3 regions of the Paenibacillus sp. KS1 genome follow, and region 2 is predicted to be linked to each of the others. Evidence: riboswitches for the same ligand, from Rfam matches in the RefSeq annotation. Region 2 holds a riboswitch; each other region holds the start of a gene.

Region 1 (7,146 bases), on a different contig from region 2:
GAGGATGAAAAAGTGAAGAAACTTGTGTCAGGTTTTGTTGCTGCGGCACTCGGCTTTACGGTGGTAACGCCCACAGCTGTGCAAGCAGCGCCTGCAACTTACACCGTATATGTGAACGGAAGCAAAATTAATACCGATCAGCCGCCAGTATACACGCAGGGCCGTGTGCTATTGCCGATGGCGGTTATTTTCCAGTCGCTTGGCGCCAGTGTAAGCTACGATTACAAAACGAAGAAGGTATCAGCTTACAAAGGGAGCACCTCAGTAATTCTGAAACTAGGCTCCTCAGCGGCAACGGTCAATGGCAAAACTGTCTATATGGATGTTCCAGCCAATACAATGCAGGGCAGAACGATGGTTCCGGTACGCTTCGTTAGTGAATCGTTGGGCGCAACAATCAACTATGACAATTATCAAAAAGTCGTGCGTGTGACTTCTGGCAGTACGCCGACATACCCGGATCGTCCGACATACCCAGATGAGCCCGACTACTCCGGCGATCTTAGAGGCGTCAATTATGTGACAACACAGATCTCAGGCCAATCCGGAGATGCAAGCGATATTCGTGTCAGCTTCTCCAAGGAACAGTATGAAAATAACCTTGATCAATATCGCGTCATGATTGTTAAAGCGTCGAACTCCTTTAATTTGAACAAGGCTCGTTCGGTATCTTCCAACAATTATACCGTAGTAAACAAGAGCGGTGACGATCCTGTAGTCAGATTGGATTCCCGAGCACGTGACGTAGATGGAGACTACATCCGTACGAATGTGAAGTATGAAGCTTATGTATTGTCAGTGGGCAGAACGAGCAACCAACAGGTGCTCTCGAACCCATCTTCAACCTTTACGTTAGGCGACAACGCGGTTGCAGCGGCAACGAATGTGCAAGTGCGCAATGTGGCGAATTATAACGACGGCCGTGATATGCAGGTCAGCTTCTCCCGTCCTTCTAACGACAGCCCAATTCAAAATTATCGGATTATGGTCGTCAAAACGAAGGATGCATCTCGTTTCGATGCTTATGAAGCAGACCGCGTATCCAGCAATAATTATACGACCGTTCCGAAGTCCAGCAACTCGACGTTGACGACAACCTTGAGTTCGACAACTAGAGATACAGCGGGTGACTTAATTCGCAATGGCGTACCTTATACCGTATTTGTCGTAGCTGTCAGCAATACGAGCTCGTATGTTAATAAGCTATCCTCCAGCTCATCTTCGATCACGCTTGGACAATCAGCTGGTGTTCCAGTGATTACGAAGGTCAGCCAAGTGGGTAATTATGGAGATGGACGCGATATTCAGATCAGCTTTAATCGCTCTTCCGATGAATCGCGCGTAAGCTACTACCGGATTTTTGCAGTGAAATATTCGGATGCTTATCGCTTTGATTTGAATGAAGCTAACCGGGTTTCATCTAGCAATTATTATGATGTCTCGAAGAATGGCTATAGCATTACTTCAACATTGCCATCTAATATGCGTGATGTGAATGGCTCACTAATCCGCAGAGGGGAAACGTACCGTCTGTTCGTCATGTCAGTTTCGAATAGCAACTCTGATTACAATGCATTGTCGGGCGCATCTGATTCCATCAATATTTCGAATAACTCAACGGTGTACAGTGCTTCCAATGTAAGAGTAAGTGATGTCGGAGATTATAATGACGGCCGCGATATGATGGTTACCTTCAACCGGGCCTCGGATGAATCGAATATTAGCCAGTATCGAATTATGGTTGTGAAGACGAGCAGATCGTACCGCTTTGATGTATCCGAAGCGAACAACGTATCCAGCTACAATTATACGTCGATGAACCCGAATGGCAGAGACGTTAGCCTCAAGCTGAGCTCTACTGCGAGAGACGTAGATGGGGACCTGATCCGTAACGGAACCAGCTACCAAGTATATGTGCTTTCTGTTGGACGCGGTAGTTATGTGAATTCCCTGTCCAGCGCCTCAGATACGATTACGTTGTCTAACAATTCGACGGTGTACCCTGCAACGAACGTATCGGCAAGCAGTATGGGTGGAAACTACAATGATGGACGGAACCTGAGTGTAACATTCAACCGTGCTGCAGATGAATCGGATGTGAACCATTATCGCGTTATGGTCGTGAAGTCTTCCAATGCAAGCCGTTTTAATCTAACAGAGGCCAATCGAGTTAACAATTGGAACTCAGCTGTCGTGTATCGGAGTGGCAGCAGCTTGTCACATGTATTCGATCAGGATGCAAGAGATGTAGATGGAGCACCGATTCGCAACGGCAACAGCTACCGGGTATTTGTTCTGTCTGTAAGCTCCAATAGTCAAGCGAACAATGCGTTGTCTGCTCCATCTCCAGAGGTGACGCTTAAAGGCAATGCCTCGGTTGATGTCGTGACGAATGTAGAAGCGAAGATTATTGGCAAAAACGGCAATGCCAGCGACATTGAAGTAGGCTTTAATGCACCATCCAGTAATTCATACGTAAATGAATACCGTATTATGGCCGTTCGCGCAGATCAGTCCTATGCATTCGACGCATATAGTGCGGGACTTGTGAATTCATCAAGTTATATTCGGGTTGGGAACCAAAGCGGCTATGTGAGACAATCGCTGACTAGCAGTTTGCGGGATGTTCAAGGTAATGTTATTCAAAAAGGTGTTGCTTACCGAGTATTCGTGCTTACGGTAGCTGACAATAGAAGCGGCTCCTCGAATGCCTTGTCTTCGCCTTCTGGTGAATTTGCCTTGGTAGATCAATCCGTGCAGGCACCTACGAATGTGTTTTTGACAAGAGAAGGGGGGAATAACTTCAAGGCCTCCTTCTCGAAGCCAAGCAACGACAGCGGGATTGCCTATTATGCATTGATGGTCGTTCCTTCTAGCTCAGCGAACTCCTTCAACCTGGATCAGGCGAATCGTTTAAGAGGAGTAAGCGTAATTGGCGAAGAATCTAGAATGTTCTCGCTGTCAGATAATGATGCATATGGAAATCCAATTCGCAGCGGCGTTGCCTATAAAGTATTCGTTATGTCCGTAGCGGATGGGCGCAATGCAACAGTGAATGCACTGTCCACTGCATCCAACGAAATGACAGTTGGTGACGGATATTAATCCCCATGATGTGAAATAGAGAAGATAGATAGATGGCATTCAATAAGAGCCTCGGAATGATTTCCGAGGCTTTTTATGTATCACCAAGAGTACAAGAGAGTTGTGTAATGAGTAAGAAATGACTTCAGTGCTGTCTATTAGGTAATTGGTAGCGTAGAGGGGGTAAACAGTAGCGGTTGTATAGGAGAATCGACAAATGTGTCGAGGCAGTTGGAGATAATTGCACGAATCTATGGGAGTGAGGTAGGAATGGATAGGGATGTTTTTGTCGGAAATAGGGTGAAACAACCTTGAAAGTGACTACAAAATGACAAAAAATGATTTTTCGTGTCGAAAAATTGAAAAGTGTTATGAAAAAGTATTAATCTTTTCATTCGAGCAACCGATATAAAATATGGGTCTTGAGTTGGATAGGGGATGCGACCGTCCAACATGCTGATATGTAATATGTACTTTAGACCTATTCACGCGATACATGTCACAAGAACTAGTGCGTAACATTGCTATGACATTCTTGCCTGATAATCGATCTGCAACACGCAATGGATACATCAAGAAGAACAACATCAGGATTGAAAGGCAAACTCTTCGAAAGATGAGGACGCAAAGCCGCGGGCCTAACATCTTCACGGATTACGGCGGCCGGGTTGCCATTAATGTTGCGGTAACTACACAACGGTTATTCGGTGACAAGGCTATGCAGAATGGCCTTTTTTTTGCGCACAGAAGCTGGGGTAAATGATGGAAATTGTGTTGCTAAAATGGGACGAGTGTACTTCCTACGAAGACATAGATTCATTGATGGATCGATTTATCCCGTTCGTTACACCTGAAAAATACAAAAGGTTAGATAGACTTCGGAACCGTGAAGATCTTTATTGCACGGTTGCGGCTGACATATTGGCCCGCATGCTGCTATGCCGAACCTTGAAGTGTCCGAATAACGAACTTGTTATTCACACTCATCCCTTCGGCAAGCCATATGTGGAGGGTGATCCGGTATTTTTCAACATCTCTCACGCCGGTGCGTTCATAGCAGTGGCATTGGATGAAGCGCCAATCGGGATTGATATTGAGCAAGCAGGAGAATGGAAAATGGACGTGGCTAGGCTGATATGCTCGCCGCGTGAGTTGGAATTGCTTGCAAATACGAACGACAGTCGTGCGCGTCAGGAAATGTTTTTTTACATATGGACGGCTAAGGAAAGTGTTCTGAAGGCATTAGGAACGGGTCTTAGCCTGCCTCCCAGCACATTCGAGATTGTGCAGGAGACAGCTGTACCTATACAGCATAATCAATTATGGAATGTTGATCATAATTATGTAAAGCAATATGTCGTTCCTGTAACAGGCTATAGTATGACTGTGTGTGCACAGCATATGGAATTTGCCAAGCAAATAGAGTACATCACATGGGAGCAGTTGACTCATAGGTTTACGAAATGGGTTGGATCGTACAAAGGAGAGGACGAGAATTGGCTTTCATGGAATTGACAGTAGAACGATTGGCAGGCTATGACGTACATTCTATCGAGCTGCCTGAGGAGACAATGCGTCTTCTGAAGAAGCATTCGACCGAGCATTCGGTCAAGTTGGAATCCGTCATGTTCAGTGCGTGGGCAACGCTGTTGTCCCGGTTCTACAACTCGCAGCAAGTAACTCTTCATGCCGTTCAAGCGGGACACGGCAATGCAAACCATACCGTAGTCAGTCAGGATGACGTAACCTTGCAAGGAATTATGAGCATTCATAACAGCTTGTCGGCTTGCGCAGAAGGACGTAACCTGACTTGCTCTGAAATAGCTTCTGACAGTGATGTGGCAACGTATTGCTGGTACGGAGAAGATGTTCGGCCCGTGCTTCCAGAGGGAGAGCAGGTATGTGACCTGCACGGCTGCATTCAGCATGCTGCTGGAACGGGCGCATTACCGATGTTCACAATGTATTACAAGGAAAATCAGTTCCAGTTATCGACGGTAGAGAAGCTGGGTGAGTACTTCTTGCAGCTGCTGGAAGAAGCTGTGAAGCATCCTCAGAAGCGTATTGGCGAGCTGGAAATGCTGACAGAGCAGGACAAGCGCCAGTTAATTGAGGGGATGAATCAGACGCGAGCTGAATATCCTCATACATTCACGGTTCAGGCGCTGTTCGAGGAACAGGCTCAGATGCATCCGGATCGAGTAGCTGTTATCGAAGATGATCGCGAGTTGACCTATTGCGAGTTGAATGCTCGTGCGAATCAATTGGCGCGCAGGCTGCGGAAGCTTGGCATCGATCGGGAACAGTCTGTTGGTATTATGGCAGAGCGCAGTGCAGAGATGGTTGTCGGTATCTTAGCGATTCTTAAGGCGGGAGGAGCTTATGTTCCACTTGATCCCGATCACCCTCAGGATCGCATTCAATATGTCCTGGAAGACAGTCGTACGAAGCTGGTACTGACTAGCAGATCGTCAGATATAGATTTGCCGAATACCATCGAGCAGGTTCATATGGATAACCCGAGCCTTGCTGATGAATCTAGCGATAATCTGGTATCTGTGAATCAGCCAGAAGATCTTATATATATCATTTACACGTCCGGTTCGACAGGAAGACCGAAGGGTGTCATGGTGACTCATCGCAATGTCATTCGCCTAGTGAAGCGCACGAATTACGTAAAGTTTGGCGAAGGCGACCGTATTTTGCAGACAGGATCGCTTGTGTTCGATGCCTCAACCTTTGAAATCTGGGGCTCCTTGTTGAATGGCTTAGGGCTCGTGCTTATCGACAAGACGACGATACTGGACGCTGAGCAGCTGGAGCAAGCGCTCGTCCGCCATCGGGTTACGATTATGTTCTTGACGACAGCGCTGTTCATTCAATTGGTTGATCGCAATCCGCGCATATTTGCGCCGCTTCGCCAATTGCTCGTCGGTGGAGAGCTGATGTCGCCGAAGCACTTCTATCGAGCGGCTAAGGACTGTGCACCGATTGAGATTTCGAATATATATGGTCCTACTGAAAATACAACCTTCTCTACTTCTTATCTGATGAAGGAAGAGGGAGACGGGACAATTCCTATCGGTACGCCAATTACGAACTCAACCGCTTATGTTGTAAATGATTACGGCATGCTGCAGCCGATTGGCGCTGTAGGAGAGCTGTGGGTCGGCGGTGAAGGCGTAGCACGTGGCTACTTGAATAAGGATGAGATGACGCGTGAGAAGTTCGCGGATAGTCCATTCATAGCTGGCGAACGAATCTATAGAACAGGTGACCTTGTGCGCATGCTGCCAGATGGCAACTTGGAATTCGTCGGACGCAAAGATCATCAAGTGAAGATTCGCGGCTATCGCATGGAGCTCGGTGAGATTGAAGCGCAGATTCATACGCACGAGCAAGTAACGGAAGCACTGGTTGTAGCTTTTGAAGAGTCGCCTGGCCAGAAGGCTCTTTGTGCTTACATTGTAGCGGAAGAAGGCATGACAGCGAGTGCAATGCGCGAGTACTTGTCTTCGCATTTGCCTGAGTTCATGGTGCCGGCATACTTCATGTTCTTGGAGCGCATGCCGCTTACGATCAACGGCAAGATTGATCGGGCCAAGCTGCCTCAGCCTGAGAAGCAGGAGCGCATGTCAACCGAATATCAAGCTCCAGTAACGGATACGGAGAAGAAGCTTGCTGCGATTTGGGAGGAACTGCTTGGCATCTCTCCAATTGGCACAGCGGATCACTTCTTCGAGATTGGCGGGCATTCGTTGAAGCTGGCACAGCTGCAAGCACGCATCGCAGCTGATTTCCATATCTCGTTGTCCTTCAAGGAATTGTTCTCGAATCCATATGTCGGCAAGCTTGCTGCAATTATCGACGGAGGAGCACAAGAACAATACGAATCGATAACGCCAGCCGAGAAGAAGGCGCATTATCGTCTCGCGCCAGCACAGACGCGTATGTTCGCGCTGCAACAGCGGGGCGGAGTTGGCATGGCCTACAACATTCCACTTGTGTACGAAGTGAATGGCCAATTGGATACCGGCCGCCTGAAGAAGGCTCTACACCAAA
Region 2 (7,146 bases):
GGAAAAATAGGACAGACTCATACTCAGAATCTCTAGGATTCCATCCTGCCGTCGTACTTCGGTAGTGGAGATGTCCATCCGCTTCCACATAGCAATCGAAGCCGCACTGCCCCGTCGCCGACATATGATACATGTCGTGTGGGCCAGACAACTTCACCCGCAGGAACAGCTTCGAAGAGTCCGTCACGAAGCGGATCTGACCACCTGCTGTATGATCCGCCAGCCAGTCGACTCCCTCTGGAATCTTGTGTTCTGGCGAAACGGGGAGACGTCGATATTTCCCCTCCGTAGACAGCCAGTGTAATCCAGCAATTGCGAACGGTGCTTCAAGCGGCGAATACCAGATCACATCGGATGTATTCGTCCTCTGCTGCTCCACCGTTAACTCTGCTTCCTTCACTTGTACATCTTGATAATCCGAATCCATTTGCAAGCTCCTCTCGAATGGTGTGCTTACCCAAACAGACACTTACTCACTGGATTAATTCTCCATAGTATATCCCTACTCCTCTTCACTTCTTACATAATTTCGATTGGGAGGGGGAATGTATGAAGAGTATTAATTTTGAAGACACAGGAGGAACAAGGTTATGTCCCGAAGAAGTCGGCGAAAGTTGCTTGTTACAGGTGCCGAGAACAGTGTCAATGCTTTTAAAGCTGAGGTCATGCGCCGCGAAGGATTTGCAGTAGATCCGAACCGGCCGAATGATGTCAAATATGAGGTAGCTAAGGAACTGGGTGTGCCGTTGCAAGAAGGGTACAATGGACAGTTGTCAACGGAAGATGCAGGCCGCGTTGGCGGACGAATCGGCGGCTCGATGGTGCGGGAGATGATTCGCCTTGCTCAGGAGAATTTAACAAAGCAGCAGGGGAAGTAAGATAAAGATCTCTTTCTTGGCATGCCAGGCATTATTTCATGAAATAATCATTCAGAAACGGTAGGAGTGTCTGCTTATGTGCTATGAGAGCATTATTATCGGCGGCGGCATAGCCGGGCTGCAAGCTGCCATTCAGCTGGGGAGATACCGACACCGCGTGCTGGTGATCGATAGTGGTTATGGCAGATCTACGATATGCCGCTCCTACCATAATGTGCTCGGATGGCCTGAGGGAGTGTCCGGTACTCAGCTTCGTCTTTTGGGTAAACGGCAGGCCACATCGTTAGGCGTACATCTACTTAAAGATACCGTGACGAGTCTCGCACCTAATGGCGAACATGGCTTCACCGTGACGACAACAGAGAACGGCCTCTTCACAGCAAGTACACTCCTGCTCGCCACTGGAATCATGGATCGGCTTCCATCCTTGCCCAATCTCATGCCCTGCCTAGGCCTTACGGTGTATGTGTGCCCTGATTGCGATGGTTATGAAGTGAGCGGTCGGCGAACCATTGTGCTTGGTTCTGGCTCTACCGGAGCTGATATGGCACTAACGCTATTGTATTGGACCCGTGACGTCGTCTATGTGAATCACGAGCAGAAGCCCTTGTCTGCTGATCAAATGCACCAATTGGACGCTCAGCAGATTGAAGTAATTGAAGCACAGATTGAAGAAGTAGTATGTAAGGAAGAAGGTGTCTTCAGTGGCGTGAGACTTTCCGATGGAAGGATCATTAATGGAGAGCGTGGATTTGTTGCCTTCGGAGGCAATGAGGTGAAGTCCTCCCTCGCAGAACAGCTTGGGATAGAGCGGCATGAAAATAAACACATTATGGTGGATCCACGTACGAAAATGACCAATGTCCCCAACGTATGGGCAGCAGGAGATGTATGTGTGCATTCGGAACAGGTTACGATTGCAATGGCGGAAGGTTCACAAGCTGCCATTTGGATGCATAAAGCAATCCTTCAGCAGGTTTCCCCTAAGGAAGGATCCTCATCACCTTAGATTGCTAACGCCACCTTCCAGCATCAGATTGCTGCAATTGAGTTTCACTGTTGCTATCCGATTCCCTACGAACCGCACCTACCATCATGGTGGGTTATGGAAAACATATTGCTACATACGGTACAATAGAGGCACAGACATAGTGCGTTAAGGGGGTGCCTCTTATTACGAAGAAGAATCAAAACATGTCCAGATTGCTTGGTTTCACGGCTCTATTGTTTCTCTTTGCTGGGTTAGCTCTTATCCTATATCCGAAGTGGAATCAATACAACGAACAACAAAGAGAGCTTCGGCTTCTTACTGAGTGGGACAACTTGCCGCAAGACAGCATTCAAGTAACCTCCAAGACACAAACCGATTCAATCACACCAAAAAAACGGGAGCCTAAATCCATTGACGGTCTCCTTGTATATGGGGCAATATCGATCGACAAAATCGATCTGCGAGAACCTATGGTAGAAGGAGCCACACCTGCTTCTCTCAAGGTTGGAAGTGGAATCGTTGTCCCCGGCCGAATGCCGGGCGAGATCGGCAACTTTGTATTGGCGAGCCATCGCAGTCTGACATTCGGCAGACACTTCAACAGGCTCGATGAGTTGAAAAAGGGGGATAAAGTTCAATTAGAAACGTCGGATCAGACCTACACGTATACCGTGCAATCGAAATCCGTCGTGACCCCAGAAGATCTGTCCGTTCTCGATCAGAATCCAACGGATCGGGAGCTGACACTCATCACCTGTGATCCAATCGACACAGCCACACACCGGCTTATTGTGAAGGCTGTCATGGAGAAGACTCCATAACGCCGCATCAATTAAAGACGCCTCCAAACTACTGTTTCTGTTGGATTGAAGGCGTCTTTTTACCACGGCCTGCTAGCTTCGTGGTGTATAGAAGTTTTCCGTATAGTAGACTTTCGATTTACCTCCGAAAAATACGCCCACACCCATTCGCGAATAATCTCCTAATATGTTAGCACGATGCCCTTCCGAGTTCATCCAGTTCTCATGAACGAAGATGGCACTCGTCTGGCCAGCGGCAATATTCTCTCCTGCGGACTTATATACGATTCCGTCTGCCTTTATTCGATCGAACGGCGACTTGCCATCCGGATTATTATGATCGAAGAAGCTTCTTTCTCCCATATCACCGCTATGCTTGCGTGCTGTTCCTGCGATTTTATCGTTCCATTGCAGCGGCTTCTTGCCATTGCGTACGCGAACTGCGTTCGCTAGATCGAATATTTGCTGCTCGAAGCTTGTCCGCAATTGCTCGCTAGGCGTACCGAAGTAACCCTTGAACGACAACTCCACAGCTTCAGCAATGAATTGGACAGCTGTTACCGTGCCGCGCTGACTCACATCATAGAACACCGTCGCATAAGCGTCGCCTACCTTGTGCATACTGTATGTTCCGCCGTTATCCTTGTAGTTATAGATGGTATTGCCTTTCTTAATTCGGCTGATGGAAGACCCGTAGGCTGCTGTAACTTCCTGCTTCGTCGAACCAAATCCAATGCTGCCATAATCAGCCTTAGCATTCGAGTATAGAGCTACAACTTTCTTGTTGAGCACACCGACCTGCACATACTGCTTATAATCCTTGTTATAGATGTACCACTCGAACCCGTACTCGCTTACGTCTTTGCGTGCTGGTTGTCCCAGTCGCTCGAAGAGCTGCTTCTCACTCATACCGAGCGAAATGCCCTGAACCTTGACTCCTGCCACCTGTGGCACATTCAATTCTGATGCAGCAGCTCCGCTTCCGCTTGTTTCATCCGCTGCATAGAGAGTTGGCTGTGGCATGAACATGCCGAACAGCAATGCAGCACTAAGCCCTATTGCAATTCGTCGCTTGGTGCCTACCAATGATTGTTTTGCTTCTACTTGCCAGTTTGCGTTGTTGTCAGTTGTTGCCGTACAACGTGTCCGCATTCTTACCATCTCCCATTCTTTGACGTTATCCGCTCGAATGAGATGAACACCAGGGGCGCTTCTTATATATACAAAAAGCGCCACCCTAATGGCGGCGCACTTAAATAGACGCTCGTATTGTCGCAATTAGGGCAACCCGGCTGTCATCGCATTGTGTAAATGCATTAGACCCGTGGCTTTGCGTCCCCTGCTTTCGCGAGGGTTTGCCATTATCCAAATGTAACCGTTATATGTCTATGGTAACATGCAACAGAACTGCTTGTACACTCCTGAACGATTGTAATCTTCTGTATGTGGACAGAATAGTAGGATACCCGCCAAGGAACTCTCCTTAGCGGGTCATCACATCAACGTCTTACAAATAATCGCTTCCGAGCAATCCACATGAGTGCTGCGGCAGTGATTAGAATCATACCGACGATTGGCGATACAGGGGCTTCTTCACCGGTCTGCGGCAGCTTGCCGCCCGGCTTAGGATTCGGCTTCTTCGAATCCGTCTTGCCCCCTAGATCTGCATCATCAGGATTTCCTTCATCATCCTTGTCACCGTCTGGATTGCCCTTGCTTCCACCCGGCTCCGTCGTATTTCCTGTGTCGGGATCTGTCGTCTCCCCAGGTACCGTAGGCTGATCAGGGTCAGTTGTCGTTCCAGGATTTGTTGGCGTTGTTGGCGTCTTTGGATCTGTAGGATCGACGATCTGCCCAGGGATCGTTGGAATGTTCGGATCTGTCTTAGGAGGTGTCTTGTCGCCTGGCTTGCTTGGCTCCCACGGTTCGTAAGGATCCGTCTTGCCCCCTCCCCCTCCATCGGTATAACGAACATTCTCGACCGTAACGACAGTCAACTGCCCTCTCGTAATTTCGAACCCATTCAATGTAGTGTTGCGAATATAACCGCTTGGAGCCTCTGTTTCCTCGAAGAAGTATTTACCCGGCTTCAAGGCTGGAAGGGATGCTTCTCCGTTTGTATCCGTCGTTAAGATCGGAAGCTCTGCTCCTGCCTCATCTTTAACCGGATGCTTCTCCGTATCCAGAAGGCGGAACTTGGCACCAGACAGCTTTTTCTCTTTATTCTCATAAGCAATCTTAATCAGCTTCACTGAACCCGTCGGCGGCAAATCGAGTGTATTACGCACAATGACTACTGCTTCCTTGCCAGCGTTCACATCAAACTCGATTAATTCCGTGTTCAACACAAATCCGGCTGGAGCCTTTGTTTCTTCTGCATAATACTTGCCCGGATACAGGTTCGGAATCGTGACTTCGCCATGCTCATTCGTGATAAGCGGCGGCAATTCCACGCCTGCTTGATCCTTGACTGGCTGCTTATTCGCATCCAGCAAACGGAACTCCGCACCTGGCAATTTCCTTTCTTCATTGGCCGCATCAACTTTAACCATCTTAGCAGTTCCGGTCTTAGGCACTTCAGGCTCACGTGTATTCGGTACCTTCACTTCAGCTACTGCCTTCTTGCTTACTGTGAATTCGAATAAATCACCGTTCAACACATACCCTACCGGTGCCTTCGTTTCTTGCGCGAAGTATTGGCCTGGATTCAGATTCGTAATGATTAATTGGCCATGTTCATCCGTTACCAACTGTGTCAATTCTTTGCCTGTTTGATCCTTGGCTGGCTGCTTATGTGCGTCAAGGATACGGAATTCTGCACCAGGGAGTGTAGTATTCGTACCTGCCGCCACTTTAATGACTTTCACCGATCCTGGAACCAGTTTGTTCAAGACGGTAACCGGTGTGTCCGTTCCGTTCTTGACTTCAACTGTAATCGGCTGAGTATTGAGCACATACCCTTCTGGCGCTGTCTTTTCTACTAAATAGTAGGTGCCGCTCTTTAAATTTTCGAAGTTCAGGATACCATCTGCAACAGTTTGCCTCGTAGCAATGATATTTCCTTTCGCATCTTTAAGGACAAATTCCGCACCAGAGAGCAACGCACCGCCAGCTTCATCTTTCTTAGTTACAGTAATGGAGCCAGGAAGTGGTGTGTTCTCAACCGTACGCGTTGCTAATGTTGTCTGATCCTTTTTAATCTCAAATTGTATTGGCTTTGGATTTGAATCCAACTTATATCCCTCAGGAGCCCTTACCTCAATAAGTTGGTATTTGCCTCCGGGTTGGAGTTCTTTCAGCCTAAGCTTCCCGTTTTTATCCGTCTGCTCATCCGTTCTACCAGGAACATCCTGATACACGTCATGTTCATCCTTTAATTGAAGCTTGAAGATGGCACCCTGCAGCCCCTTGGATGGATAATCCGCATCGACCTTGGTCAACTCGAATTCCCATACGCCTTTCGTGTTTTTGATGACTTCTATTTGCTCGTCTTTTTTGAACGAAACAGAGCTCCAACCATCACCTTGAATAAAATATCCTTTTGGCGCTTCTACTTCTTTGAGCTTATATTTTCTAAATCTCTTATCTGTAAAAGTTGCCTCACCATTCTTATCAGTAACCAATTTTTCTAGTAAGACAGTTCCCGATTGATCATAGAGTTCAAATTCAACTCCTGGTAGCGTGATTTTCTCATTGTTTGCATCTACTTTTTTAATAATTAATTTACCGCGTCCAGAAGGAATTGCTCCTCCTCCAGCTCCAGAGAGGCTCACCTGAATTTGTGCCTCTTTGTTGCCTTGACCCACTGTTTGCCCCTTAAAAGACACATCATTGGTAATGACATCACCGTCATTAGCATCAATATAGGATTGATACTCCAATCGGTACGATGTTTCCAGACTGTCTGGGAACGTAAGCGTGAAGGTTTGCCCGTTAAATTCGAGCTTCGCTACGCTGTCCAGAGGCTCAACCAGTGTTCCGCCAGTCTGTGCTCCTGCCTCTCCCGCTCCAAGCTTATAGAGCTTAATCGATTTTTGATCCAATGTGTGACCCTTTGACAAGGTATCTGTTAGAACCGCACCTTTGTCAATAAAGGACTGGCTTCGGTTAATGAAAACTTTCCATAATGCAAGATCAGACTTCTCACCTTTGCCTTGCTCGCCTTTCTTGGATACATACTCTCCGCCAAATGCCGGTGGAACTTCTGCCGACTTCTCGAATACTTTCTTTCCGGCATCGCCCATATCATACACTTTTGCATTATTCTTATAAGTTTTGTATACCTGTTTACCTTTCAAACTAGTTTCATACGTAATACGGTATGCCGTTTTTAAGGGCTTCTTCGTGAAGGTAATGACGATACCGTCTTGACCGTTTTCACTCACATTTTGGTACGTATAATCGTTGATTTCATTTCCTTTCTCAACGTCATCTACGCCGCCCTTAAGATTTAATTCATACACCTTCAAGGAACCCG
Region 3 (7,146 bases), on a different contig from region 2:
CTTCCGCCTTCTCAGGCGTGTAGCCTGGGATATCCAGAGCTTTCAACGTAATGGACTCGCCAATTTTACCTGAATGAGAAGTGTCATCGTTAGCGATGGACTTGCCCGTATCCTTATCGACGAACTTGATCGTGATAGGGAGTGCTGTCTTCTTGTAGAAGAAGGTATACTCGTTGTCCTTGGCCTTAAATGTGTATTGAACTTCGGCGTTCTCAGGCGTGTATCCCGGGATGTCGAGTGCCTTCAACGTAATCGTCTGTCCGTCGGTGCCGGAGAGCGAAGTATCGTCGTCAGCGATGGATTTGCCAGAGTCCTTATCCACATACTTAATTGTTAGCTTTTGTGGAGCTAGCATATATCCGAACCATACTGTTTTGTTAGGTTCCTGCAGTGTTAACGTTTCTTCTGTAGGGTCGGTGCCCTTTTTCAACACATAGTTATCAAGCTTCGGAGCAGGAACCTTGTACTTCGGCCCTATATCCAGCGCATCCTTCCCATTGACAGCGAAAGACTCGCTGTACAACTGCTCTGCAAGATCCACACGTTCGACAACCTTGCCGTCTGCGTTAATAGGCTCGCCTTGTTCATTAACCTTGTAGCCTTTAACAAGAATGGAGCCTTTGCCGAAGCTGACTTGAGGCACTTCAAAATCTTTTGTTGTACGTTGATGATTCACATCTGTATATTCCATGGTGGTTCGTCCGTTTGTCGGGTAATTGACATCAGCACTCGGATTTTTAGAAGAGTCCATTTTGATGGTATATGTCAGGGTTGCCGGACTTCCCTCTACGATGTTGCCAACGTCCCATACAAACGTTTCCGAAACTGAATCCCATTTCACCGTGCCTTGAGATGCTGTATAGTCTTGCTTTTCAACAGGTGCATTACCTTTGAAAATAAGGTTAAACATTTCACCCATCGGATCCTTGACTATAGCATTTTCAGCCGCGTAAGAAATTTTCCCTGCCAGTTCAGAGAAGACCTTCTCCAGCTCTGCGCTGTCAGACGGGTAATAGTTGTTTGCTGAAGCGCTGTTCTTTAAGACATATACAGCGTTAGCATCACTGCCGACCTCGAGCCCGATCGAATAAATGGTGATTCCTGCATCCTTGGATGTTTTGGCTTGAGATATCGTAGGAATTCCATTGTCCTTAACCGTATATTTATCTATCTTGTATCGATCTCCGAACAAGCCAGAGGATAAATCATAGCTGTTGCCGGAACCGATAGTCTTGGTGTAGTCAAAGTTGGAAAGTACAAAGTTATACTTGTTATTGGGCCATGAATAAGGAGCGGCTTTTTTTGCAGGAGAACTGAACGTTGGCGCACCGTCACTAAGCAGCACAATAAATTTATTTTTAGCTGAACTCTTTGTAGTTAGTAACTGATGTGCTGTGTTGAGAGCGCCTTGTATGTTTGTCCCTCCGGAAGCCGAGATACCCTTAATATTGTTCAGGAGCTTTTGTTTGTCATTCTGGCCAAGAAATCCGGATGATGTGTCCTCTGCGCTGGTGCTAAACGTGACAAGAGCAATTCTTGTTTTGACGTTGGACAAAAGCAGTGTGTTTACAAATTTCTCCGCTGCTTTTTTGGCATTGTCTAACCGTTTGTAGTTTTTCATACTGTCTGACTTGTCTAAGACAAGTACGACATCGGTGTCACCGGCTTCAACGTTCTTCCCTTCGGCGGTCAGAGTAATCTGCCACTCTCCTGGCGTCCCGGTTGGCTTCGCTGTCTTGCTTAATTTCACAGCACCTGGCTCTGGCCAAATTGGATCACGTGCGGCTGCATCTGCACTTTGCAGTGTGTGAGGAATAAACCCGAAGAACACGGCAAATACGCACAGCCATGTTACGGCCAACTTTACTCTACGTTTCATTCAATTCGCCACCTCATTTTTTCATTTTATTCCTCCCCTACCGAAGTGAGTCCATGCCTCCTCATTCTTATTTATATAGCTCAACGGACAGTTAATTCCGCCAGAACTTCATATAAATAAAAAAAGTCCAGCTGCAAGTAACAGAATTGTTAGTTGCAGCCGGACTATCATAGGTCGTACGACCGTTAGACTCCGAAGCTTTGCGGCCTAATCTTTCGATTAGTGTGCCCTATGTGATTGATCAATCATAACACTTCTTATTCAAGCGAAGATGACTGTAATCATAGGCATAGGGAACTATCAAGCTCAATATAGGTTACGAGGAACAATTTGTCAATGATAAGAAAATACTAGTTTGTATACATACTACAAGTATTAACCTACTAGAGTTGATTCATACCTGATAATAGATAATCAATCTATATGCCTCCAACTTTATAACTATTCATTGCTATCAGAATGGAAATAACGGATTGAATTGCTCCAATGCCCGTACGATAATGAGTAGAGCAGATAATCTAGCAATCGGCTTCAGGAATACCAAGGTGTGTCGAGTGAGACTGAATGAAGAGCAAATAGAGCTTAAGATTTTTGTAAGGATTGAGTAAGGAATTAGAGAGGAATGCCTCATACAATAAAGTCATCGGGAAGCACGCATTGAGCGGGAGGAGATACTGGCATGACGTATTTATTACGTACACATCATTTAACGAAGACGTTCCAAGGTAAAGAGGTCGTCTCGAATGTGAATATGAACATCCGTCAAGGAGAGATATATGGATTTTTGGGTCCGAATGGGGCCGGTAAGACAACAATTATGAAAATGATTACGAACTTAATTAAGCCTACAATGGGTCAAATTGAAGTATTTGGGGAAGCGCTAGCCCCCAAGTCGTATCATCTGCTGGCTCGGATGGGGACAATTATCGAATATCCTGTATTTTATGACAAGCTGTCGGCACGAGAGAATATGGAGCTGCACTGCGAGTACATGGGATATCACAACATGAAGGCCATAGATGAGGCATTGGAGCTGGTGAAGCTCAACCATGTGGGTGATAAAGCAGTTAAAGATTTCTCGCTTGGAATGAAGCAGCGGCTAGGGATCGCCAGAGCGATCACAACGAAGCCGGAGCTGCTTCTATTGGATGAACCTATTAATGGGCTGGATCCGATAGGGATTAAGGAAATACGCGATTTGCTTCTTATGCTGAGCAGACAATATGGTACAACGATATTGATATCAAGTCATCTGCTGGGTGAAATTGAGCTAGTTGCAGATACGATTGGTGTCATTAATAATGGTCGATTAATTGCAGAAGTGTCTATGGACGAGGTTCGTATGAAAAATAGCGAATATATTGAGATTGTGACGAATGATTGCACGCGAGCTGCGTTCCTGCTCGAAGATAAACTAGGCATACACAATCTACGAGTCATGGACGAGCGCATAATTCGAGTATATGATCCGAATATCCAGCAGGGTATGCTGACGAAGGAACTGGTCATGAACGATATCTTAATCGAATCGATCCATAAGAAAAACAGCTCCCTAGAGGAATACTTCTTATCATTGTTGGAAGGGGGCGATCATGTTGCGTAATTTGATAGGTTTGGAGCTTCGCAAGCATCGCATAGGAGGGTATATCCGAAACGCGATTATTGCAAATATTGTCGCGATTGCCATCTTATTCTTGATGTTATACAGTCCTAACATGATGGAAGAAGTTGTTTTCGCGGATTACACTGCCCTTTTTGTGGGTGTGGATTCATTTGTACGAATGATCTTTATCGTCTTTGCAGCAGTATTGATATCTCGGTTCATTATTGATGAATATAAATCAAAGACAATAAACATCCTATTTATGTATCCAATAAGTCGGAAAAAGATCCTCCTCAGCAAGTTGGCCATTATCGCCATCTTCACATTTAGCAATATTATTGTGTCTGAAATTGTGCTCAACGCGATCTTGTTGACAGCAAATGCAATTGTACCCATTATACAAGAGCCCCTGACTTTGTCGATAATTGGGGGAGGGGCATTGAAGTTGATCATGAATGCAATGGCTGCAAGCATTATGAGCCTCATTCCGCTATATTTTGGCATGAAAAAATATTCGACACCGACGACGATCATGTCTTCCTTGCTCATTGTTTCCATCGTGTGCTCGAATAATGGGGGAGTCTCGCTGAATTCAATCATTATCGTTCCGATCATCTTGGCACTGATCGGTGCATTCGTAATGTACATGACAATAAAGAAGGTTGAGCACGTAGATGTGGTTAATTAGTTGAATACGCTGACGTTGTCTGAGCCTGAGAAGACTTGGACAACGGGAAATTAAAACAAATTAAAAAACAGGAATTGCTATTTGGGTAACCATGTGGTAAGATGACTATATTCAAATTTGACCTGATTCACATATTGCAGAGGGTTATTTTGAAGCTAGAATAACCTTGTCCAATATGTGAATTTTATTTATTTATGTAAATAAGAGGTCATGTAAATTTTAGGAGGTATTTGTTCATGCAAACAGGTACAGTTAAATGGTTCAACGCAGAAAAAGGTTTCGGTTTTATCGAAGTTGAAGGCGGCAACGATGTATTCGTACACTTCTCCGCAATCACTGGCGACGGCTTCAAAACGTTGGACGAAGGCCAACGCGTTGAGTTCAACGTAGTTGAAGGCAACCGTGGACCACAAGCTGAGAACGTTGTAAAGCTGTAAGACACGAAATTACAATGCCCCAGACCTAAGGTTTGGGGCATTTATTAATTTTATGCGGCAGGGATGCCGTATGAATAGCAAAGAGCCGTCCTCAGGGGCGGCTCTTTGTGTTTCTGCTTCGCTTTTGTTATATTCGCAGCCACGCCATTTATTTGTCGATCTTTTTTGTTGTAGAGGCAGTATAGCGGGGATGAAGTATGTTATGCTATTGTTCGAAGCGAGCTTATGGCGGCTTCCTCTCGTATGACAATGGCAATCATATTGAGCCATTTCGGACAGATAAATATAGAGGCTGGTGGATACGTACAACATGGAACTATCCGAGATAACTTCTTATTTTACCGAAGAGCATTTGAAGGCGTTGTTGGAGCAATTCCGTTCCTTCGGGCCGCTGCCGGGCATATTACTGACGTTCATGAAGTCCTTTATCCCGCCGCTGCCTACCCTCGTTATTGTAGGTGTGAATGCTGCAGTATATGGGTTGTGGCTCGGATTTCTCTATTCATGGATTGGAATCGTGAGCGGCTGCATGCTGACGTTCCTCATTGTGCGCAAGGCAGCAGGCCACCCGTTGCTCGCTCGCTGGGCTGAGAAGCCGAAGGTGAAGAAGAGCATGCTGTGGGTGCGTCATAATGCATTCAGTTATGTCTTCTTGCTTAGTATTTTCCCAGTAGGTCCCTTCGTTCTTATTAATATGGTCGCGGCTGTTGCGCGCATGCGAATCCGCTCCTTCTTCATTGCGATTCTCTTTGGCAAGGCGCTCATGGTATTCTCCGTATCCTATATTGGTCACGATATACAACGATTTATTGATCATCCGCTGCAACTTATTTTTGTCGTCCTATTTATAGGCCTGTCTCTGTTGATTAGCAAAAAAATTGAAGCACGCTTCACGCGGCATACTTCTGATGAAGAAGGGCATATAGACGCTGCCTTAGAACAGCATAAGCAGTCAGTGTAGAAGGGCGATTAGGGTCTCGGCTGGAGGTAGAATGATTGCGCCCTTCCGTCTAGTCAACGTCGCAGCTGCATGTGAATGATGATCCCCGGATAACTCCGGGGATTTTTATTTGCGACCATCTGCAGTTGGCGTGAACCGTAGAGCCTGTATTATGTCATGAAGTGAAGGTGCCTTTTGCTTTGTTTACAATTTCCGTAATACGTGACTCGTGCTGCTCTAGCTTCTTTTTGGACTGATCGATTTGACGAATTAGGGAGACGAGGGATGTTAGCGACTGAAGTGAACTTTTGGCGTCTCCCTTCTTAATTGCTTGATTGAGCGATGACCATAGTGGCGTAGTGCGTTTCTGTAACTCACTAACCGTGCTTCGTTCTGATTTCATTTGGGCATTCACGGTATTGATGCCTGCCAGAATATCACGTACGCGTTTTACGAATTTCGATTTGCTCTCACGTGCCTTCTTTACTGCTTCTACCTTTGTTTTAATGTCCATTCTTGCTAATTGCACTGCGGCCTTCACAATATCGCGCTGCTTGCGCAGTATTTCTTTTTTGTCGTCTTTTTTGGAGCCCATGCGGGATAGCTGATCGTTCAGGAGCTGGTATGAAGCGAATAGCGGTTCGTAGCGTTGTCTTGTTTGCTTTAGAGAGGCTTCCAGTTTATTAATCTTGTCGGTATCCCAGTGTTGAAGCTTACTGCGTACATTAGTCAGGTTTTCTTTATTTTTTGCTTGCACCTGCTTCAGGGTGTTGTCTCGTTGCAGGCTCTGATTTTGCAAGGAAATGAGCTCGCTGTACATGGAGTCTATGGAGCTGGCTTGGGTTGGGGTAGCGGATTCAGCTATCTTGGTCAATGCGGTCTTCGCTGTGGGGGATAATTCCTTGTTTGCTGCATGCGATACAGCGGATAGCAATGGCTGTAGAAGCAACGCGGCGAGCAGTACTGCTGAGACTTGCCAACCTCTCTGTTTCATTTGTAAACCTCCTCTTGGTCGTTAACTTCAGGACAACAAAAAAACCCGCAAGAAGGGCATGATTGCCCATTCCTACGGGTGCTTCCGTCGCAAGAAATTACGATATATTATTTACATGTAAAATATAACCAAATGAATAGGGTCTTGTCAAGGTAGTCTGGATATCTGATTGGACAGAGAAGAGGCATCAACAGATGCATGTTGCAAAAATGTAAGTAAATGAGGGTGGATTGTCATATTAATCAATAGGTACTGTGAATGGCTCGTTGTATACTGGATACTATAGAAAACAGTGAATGTATGAAGAACTTCAAGTTACCCTACCCTTAGGAGGAATGAAATGATGATCGTAACGACAACACCATCGATTCAAGGCAGAGAAATTGTAGAATATATAGATATTGTAACGGGAGAGACAATCATGGGCGCCAACGTCGTACGGGACTTCCTTGCCTCTGTGCGTGATGTAGTAGGCGGTCGCTCTGGTGCATATGAGAGCAAATTGAAGGAAGCGCGTGTCATTGCGATGGAAGAAATGAAGGATGCGGCAAGACGACTTGGCGCCAACGCAATTGTCGGCATTGACGTGGATTATGAAGTGGTGC

The links. Region 2 has a riboswitch for cyclic di-GMP ahead of BBG47_RS16880 (CAP domain-containing protein). Riboswitches for the same ligand answer to the same signal wherever they lie in the genome.
Region 1: it holds a riboswitch for cyclic di-GMP, as region 2 does, so the genes downstream of both, BBG47_RS00640 (4'-phosphopantetheinyl transferase family protein) here and BBG47_RS16880 (CAP domain-containing protein) in region 2, are expected to answer to the same signal.
Region 3: it holds a riboswitch for cyclic di-GMP, as region 2 does, so the genes downstream of both, BBG47_RS15465 (VWA domain-containing protein) here and BBG47_RS16880 (CAP domain-containing protein) in region 2, are expected to answer to the same signal.

The regions. Positions count from the first base shown of each region.
Region 1 covers NZ_MAIS01000001.1:134,543-141,688, forward strand. Annotated here, with positions in the region: gene BBG47_RS00635 (stalk domain-containing protein) at 13-3,105, shown strand; cyclic di-GMP riboswitch class I at 3,674-3,760, shown strand; gene BBG47_RS00640 (4'-phosphopantetheinyl transferase family protein) at 3,844-4,599, shown strand; gene BBG47_RS00645 (non-ribosomal peptide synthetase) at 4,590-7,146, shown strand, end outside.
Region 2 covers NZ_MAIS01000049.1:22,427-29,572, forward strand. Annotated here, with positions in the region: gene BBG47_RS16860 (SGNH/GDSL hydrolase family protein) at 1-427, opposite strand, end outside; gene BBG47_RS16865 (alpha/beta-type small acid-soluble spore protein) at 591-878, shown strand; gene BBG47_RS16870 (NAD(P)/FAD-dependent oxidoreductase) at 955-1,887, shown strand; gene BBG47_RS16875 (class D sortase) at 2,073-2,690, shown strand; gene BBG47_RS16880 (CAP domain-containing protein) at 2,763-3,821, opposite strand; cyclic di-GMP riboswitch class I at 3,949-4,039, opposite strand; gene BBG47_RS16885 (SpaA isopeptide-forming pilin-related protein) at 4,169-7,146, opposite strand, start outside.
Region 3 covers NZ_MAIS01000043.1:9-7,154, forward strand. Annotated here, with positions in the region: partial or broken gene BBG47_RS15465 (VWA domain-containing protein) at 1-1,879, opposite strand, end outside; cyclic di-GMP riboswitch class I at 2,031-2,118, opposite strand; gene BBG47_RS15470 (ABC transporter ATP-binding protein) at 2,559-3,482, shown strand; gene BBG47_RS15475 (ABC transporter permease) at 3,472-4,170, shown strand; gene BBG47_RS15480 (cold-shock protein) at 4,407-4,607, shown strand; gene BBG47_RS15485 (TVP38/TMEM64 family protein) at 4,918-5,568, shown strand; gene BBG47_RS15490 (hypothetical protein) at 5,723-6,541, opposite strand; gene BBG47_RS15495 (YbjQ family protein) at 6,885-7,146, shown strand, end outside.